Regions from separate parts of the Alkalispirillum mobile genome, predicted to be linked through region 2. Evidence: predicted binding sites of a transcription regulator. Region 2 holds the regulator's gene; the other holds the start of a gene.
What was found. The regulator FliA, encoded in region 2, starts transcription of late flagellar genes. The targets are predictions, from matches to a motif close to GCTAAAGTTNNNNNNNNNNCNGCCGATA.
Positions count from the first base shown of each region.

Region 1: a site for FliA is predicted at 1,782-1,809, ahead of DFR31_RS04650 (flagellin). Genes of this name have one in related genera too.

Region 1 covers NZ_RCDA01000001.1:995,755-998,959, reverse strand. The annotation lists gene DFR31_RS04655 (acetate--CoA ligase family protein) at 1-1,653, shown strand, start outside; gene DFR31_RS04650 (flagellin) at 1,909-3,150, shown strand.
Region 2 covers NZ_RCDA01000002.1:205,053-208,257, forward strand. The annotation lists gene flhF (flagellar biosynthesis GTPase FlhF) at 1-152, shown strand, start outside; gene DFR31_RS09180 (MinD/ParA family protein) at 187-1,017, shown strand; gene DFR31_RS09185 (RNA polymerase sigma factor FliA) at 1,017-1,745, shown strand; gene DFR31_RS09190 (chemotaxis response regulator CheY) at 1,810-2,193, shown strand; gene DFR31_RS09195 (protein phosphatase CheZ) at 2,198-2,989, shown strand; gene DFR31_RS09200 (chemotaxis protein CheA) at 3,052-3,205, shown strand, end outside.

The DNA of each region.
Region 1 (3,205 bases), on a different contig from region 2:
CAAAGTGGCGGACTGCACCCCACCAATCTGCGTTTCGCCCGCGCCGCGATGGAGCGGGGCGTGCCAGTGCGTCGTGCAGGTGGGCAGTTGTTGCGTCTAGGTTGGGGGGCGAATGGAAAACGGATGGAATCAACCTTTGGTCATGAGACCAGTGTCATCGCTACACGCTTGGCTCGGCACAAATTCCGGGCATCACAGATCCTCGCCGACGCAGGCATCCCAGTGGCTCCAGCGGTCATGGTCCGAACTGAAAAAGAGGCTCAGGCCATGGCTGAGCGATTCGGTTGGCCCGTGGTAGTGAAGCCAGGGAATCAGGATCAAGGCGTGGGTGTGGTGCCTGGCATTCGTGACGTGCAGACCTTGCGGCAGGCCTTTTCAAGTGCGGCTAGTTATAGCCCTCAAGGGGTCCTTTTGGAGAAGCATGTTTCGGGCGAAGACCACCGTCTACTCGTCGTTGGTGGGAGAGTACGCGTCGCCACTAAGCGGGTGCCGGCTCATGTGGTCGGGGACGGCCATTCGTCGATCGGAAAGCTTGTGCGGTCTTTGAATGCAGATCCCCGCCGTGGGGATGGAAAGAGCATGCTGGTGCAAGTGAAGATCGATGATGAAGCCGAAGCGATGTTGAATGAACAAGGGCTTTCTCTCGAATCGGTGCCTGCTGAAGGGGATACAGTCTGGCTACGGCGAACCGCGAACATCAGCACAGGTGGGACAGCGGAAGACCTGACCAGCGCGATTCACCCGGATAACGTTCGGCTGGCAGAGCGAGCCGCTCGGATTATCGGACTCGATATCGCTGGAATAGATTTGATTTGTCCGGACGCCCATCGCTCGTGGCGAGAAGTCGGTGGCGTAATTTGTGAGGTCAACGCGCAACCGGGATTGAGACCACACTGGTTGGGGACTCCGGATCACGATGTCAGCGGAGAAATATTGAATTACCTCCTCCAAGGCGAGGACCTTAGGATCCCTGTCGCAGCGGTGGTCGGTGGTGACCGTCGTACTCATGTGGCGGCCATTGCCCACGTTCTACTCGGTGCGGAAAACCACGTATGCGGGCTGGCAAGTGAGGCGGAGGCTCGCGTGGGCGTTGAGTCGGTAGGCGGTACTGGCGCGGACCCATTCAAGCGCGCTCGGATGATTCTATCTGACCCCACGGTGACCCGGGCTGTATTCGCACTGCCTGACCCGACGCTATTGGCTCAAGGCCATCCCTGCGATTACTACCAGTGGGTCGTAATTACAGACTTGAACGAGGGGGGCGACAGCCAAGGGCTGTCGTCGGATCAACGAATGCTGCTTCGGGCCCAGGCCGTTGCCCGGGCCACTGGTGGTGTTGTCGCCAACGCTGACGATGCTGCCTGCGTTGCCCTGGTACGGCAGGTTTCCAGCTTGCCGGTGATCTGGGTGTCCACAGGCTCCAATTTCGACACCGCGCTGCTTCGTCCAAGCGATAAGGCGGTCGTTTGGGGGAGCAATGGCGATGACGCGATGCGTGTAGTAACAGAAAAGGGCACTCAGCATCTTCGCTTGGCTGCGCACCTGACTAACGGAGATGCGGAGGTTGGAGGATTGGACCGGAAGGCCGTGGCCTTTGCCGTGGCGGTGTCTGTTGGCATGGGTCAGCCTGTGGATGTGTTGGCTGAAGCCTGAACAGCAGGAGGTTGTGTTGAGACCGGGTGCATCTGCATGTGTGGTGTGACCTTAACCTACTGACTATTCGATTGTTTTGATTCTTCTCTTTGCTTGTGCCGCCAGGCGGAAAAAAATTTCCGGTCAGGCCTAAAGTTTGCCGCTCATGGGTCGTTACAGGGGGCGCAGGGAGGAAAAGCGGCAACACCGCGCCTCCCACCGGAAACAAACCCAGGGGTTCCTCGCCGAACCCGGAAAGCGGTAAGGAGAAGAGTCATGTCACAGGTAATCAACACGAATATTGCCTCCCTGAACGCCCAGAGGAACCTCAACAGCTCCCAGAGCCAGCTGAACGTGTCTCTGGAGCGCCTGTCCTCGGGCCTGCGGATCAACAGCGCCAAGGACGACGCGGCAGGGCTGGCGATTTCCGAGCGCTTCACCGCGCAGATCAACGGCAACAACCAGGCAGCACGTAACGCCAACGACGGCGTCTCCCTGGCACAGACCGCCGAGGGTGCGCTTGAGGAGATCGGCAACATCGCACAGCGTGTCCGCGAGCTGGCCGTTCAGTCCGCCAACGACAGTAACTCGGCGTCCGATCGTGCTGCGCTGAATCAGGAGGTTGAACAGCTGGTGGACGAGGCCGGTCGTATTGCTGAGTCTACCGAGTTTAACGATCAGACAGTGCTCGATGGAGCCCTGAGTGATCTTTTCTTCCAGGTCGGCGCCAATCAGGGTCAGACCATCGCAGTAGATGGTGTGGATGCGAGGTCCGCCGAACTTGGGCGTTCGATCGCTGAGGGTGAAGCGGGTCTGACTCAGGATCAGATCAGTGAGGGCATCGATGGGATTGGCGAAGTCACTATCGAACTGACCGATCTGGAGGGCTTTGACGTTGGTGAGGGTATTGAAATTGAAGTTGATTTCGGTGAAGACGTTACTTCACTAGAGGGCATGGTCCGCGAGATCAACAGCGCAATCGCATCCTTTGAAGGAGAGACTGAGGAAGAGACGCAGGCTGTCAGGAGTGCGGGTCTGAGTGCAGCTTTGACTACCATTGATGGGGAGGACGGCACGGAAACGACTGTTTCCATTCGTGGTGCCTTCGCTGCTGAATTCGAGGTTGAGGGCGGCGAAATCACCTTGGAAGGTGAAGACACGATTGATGTGTTCAACGGTGAGACCGGAGTTGAGGCAGAGCAACGCAATCTAACTGACGTTGATATTGGTACCCGGAATGGCGCAAGCGAGGCGATCGCCATCGCCGACGGGGCATTGGACCAGATCAACAGCTTGCGAGCCGACCTCGGTGCGGTGCAGAACCGGTTCGAGTCCACGGTGGCGAACCTGAATGTCACCTCGGAAAACTTGGAGGCTTCCCGCAGCCGCATCGTAGACGCTGACTTCGCGGCCGAGACCGCGGCCCTGACCCGGGGTCAGATCCTGCAGCAGGCTGGTACCTCCGTCCTGGCGCAGGCCAACCAGATCCCGAACAACGTGCTGGGCCTGCTCCAGTAATCGGGCCTTCGGGAACTGAGTAGCGGGGTGGCCCGGGGCAGGATGGCCCCGGGTC
Region 2 (3,205 bases):
GGACCGGGCAGCGGGTACCGGAAGACCTTGAGATCGCCAGGGGTGATAAACTGGTCGAGCGCGCCGGCGCCCTGGTGGACGAGTACCAGCAGGAGGTGGACGAGGAGGCCCTGGCGTTGAGCCTGGGTGGCGCGCGACATGCTGGTGAATAACACGGGTTTCGATCAGGCAGCAGGACTGAGACGCATGGCTAATCCCAGACCGGTAAAGGTCATCGCCATAACCAGCGGCAAGGGTGGCGTCGGCAAGACCAACGTGTCCGTCAACCTGGCGGCCGCGCTCAGTGCCCGGAATCAGCGGGTCATGCTGATGGACGCCGACCTGGGGTTGGCGAACGTGGACGTGATGCTGGGGCTGTCGCCGCGGAAGAACCTCTCCCACGTGATCGACGGTACCGCCACGCTGGACGAGGTGCTGCTGCGTGCCCCCGGCGATTTCACCATCGTGCCCGCCTCGTCGGGTACCCAGCGCATGGCCGAGCTCACCCCGGCAGAGCACGCTGGGTTGATCCGCAGCTTCAGCGAGCTCAGCCACGACCTGGACTACCTGCTGGTGGACACCGCGGCGGGCATCTCCGATGGCGTTATGAGCTTCGCCAAGGCCTCCCGCGAGGTGATGGTGGTGGTCTGCGACGAGCCCTCATCCATCACCGACGCCTACGCGCTTATCAAGGTGCTGAACCGCGATCACGGGGTGGAGCGCTTCCACATGGTGGCCAACCGGGTGCGCTCGCCGGAGGAGGGGCGGATGCTCTTCCGCAAGCTCTCCGCGGCCACCGACCGCTTCCTCGACCTGGCCATCGATTACGTGGGCATGGTGCCGGAGGATGACTGCCTGCGGCGCGCCGTCCAGAAGCAGCAGCCGGTGGTTACCAGCTTCCCCGGTAGCCCGGCAGCGCGGGCCTTCAAGGACATGGCCATGCGCGTGCAGAAGTGGCCCATGCCGGCACAGATGGTCGGCAACCTGGAGTTCTTCGTTGAGCGCCTGGTGCAATACAGTGCCGGGGAGGTGTCCTGATGAACGGACATGCCATGTACGCCGAAGTGGCGGCGCAGAGCCAGAATGACCTGCTGGTGAGGCACGCCTCGCTGGTCAAGCGCATCGCCCACCACCTGGCCGGCCGATTGCCGCCCAGCGTGCAGTTGGACGACCTGATCCAGGCGGGCATGGTGGGGCTGTTGGAAGCGGCCCAGCAGTACGATGCCGGCCAGGGGGCGAGCTTCCAGACCTACGCCGGGATCCGCATTCGCGGGGCCATGCTGGACGAGATCCGGCGGTTGGACTGGACCCCGCGCTCGGTGCACCGCAAGGGCCGCTCGGTGGCCGAAGCGATCCGGACCATTGAGCACCGCACCGGGCGGGATGCCCGCGATCACGAGGTGGCCCACGAACTGGGCATCACCCTCGACGAGTACCACCAGATCCTGCAGGATGTTTCCACATCCCGCGTCTTCAGTATCGATCAGGAGGATCCGGCGACCGGCGAACCGCACCAGCTACCGGGCGACCACCCGGAGCCCTTTGCCGAGATCACCGACGAGGGCTTTCAGCAGGCACTGGCCGAGGCCATCCGCCAGTTGCCGGAGCGGGAACAGCTCATCATGGCCCTGTACTACGACGAAGAGCTCAACCTGCGCGAGATCGGCCAGGTGCTCAATATCACCGAGTCGCGCGTCAGCCAGATTCACGGCCGTATCGTCGTCAAGCTGCGCGACTTGCTCAAGGACTGGCTGAGCCGCGGCTAACGCCGCCTCTGTGTGCTAACGGGCCGGATGTAATAGGGGGACTGTCACAGCCATGAACAAGAACATGAAGATCCTCATCGTGGATGATTTCTCCACGATGAGACGCATCATCAAGAACCTGCTGCGGGATCTGGGTTTCAACAACACCGTCGAGGCCGACGACGGCAAGACGGCCCTGCCTATCCTCAAGCGCGGCGGCATCGACTTCCTGGTCACCGACTGGAACATGCCGGGCATGACCGGGCTGGAATTGCTCAAGGAAGTGCGAGCCGATCCCGATCTCAAGGACCTGCCGGTGCTCATGGTCACCGCCGAGGCCAAACGTGATCAGATCGTGGCCGCCGCCCAGGCCGGCGTGAACGGATACATCGTCAAGCCGTTCACCGCCGTCACGCTCAAGGAGAAGATCGAGAAGATCTTCGAGCGGATCGACGCCGAGGGGGCGTGAACGCATGAGCGCAGAATCCATGAGCGATGGCCAGGCCAATCACCCGCAGGAGGATAGCCTGGCGCGTTACCGCGAGGCGGCGGAACGCCTGATGCAGGCGGTTGACCGGGGGGACCAGGGCGAGGCCGACGCGGTGGTGGACGAGCTGACCCACCTGCGCGAGACCGAGCTCTTCCAGCAGCTGGGCCAGTTGACCCGCGACCTGCACGAGGCGATCAAGTCCTTCAAGCTGGACACGCGGCTGTCAGACATCGCCGCCACCGAGATCCCCGACGCCCGGGAGCGCCTGAACTACGTCATCACCATGACCGAGCAGGCGGCCCACCGCACCCTGGGCATCATCGAAGAGTCCATGCCGCTCACCGACGAGCTCCGCGACCAGTCCGCGGAGCTGGCCGAGCGCTGGCGCGCCTTCCGTCGCCGGGAGCTCTCCGCCGAAGAGTTCCGCGAACTCTCGCGGGACATCGACGGCTTCCTGGGGCGCGCCCGGCTGTCCGCGTCCGATCTGCACAATAAGCTCTCCGAGGCCCTGATGGCCCAGGACTACCAGGACATCACCGGGCAGGTCATCCGTCGGGTGATCGGGCTGGTCGAGGAGGTCGAGGAGAACCTGGTGCAGATGGTGGCCCTGTCCGGCAAGGCCCGGGGTGAAGAATCCCGGAAAACGGCCGATAAGGGCAAAGAGAACAAGGAAACCGATATGCGGGGCGAAGGGCCACAAATGCCCAGCAAGGGTGAGGATGTGGTCAAGGGCCAGGACGACGTGGACGATCTGCTGTCCAGCCTGGGCTTCTGATTGGACACGCGCCCGGCTCCTGCCGGCTGAGCAGGGCACCGCATGAATCACAGGGGGCAGGCATGGGGATCGACATCGAAGACGACATCGTTCAGGACTTTCTGGTGGAGTCCCGGGAAATCCTGGAGAACCTCGGCGAGCAGTTGGTGGACCTGGAGCAGAGTCCCGACGACCGCGATCTGCTCAACGCCGTCTTCCGCGGTTTCCACACCATCA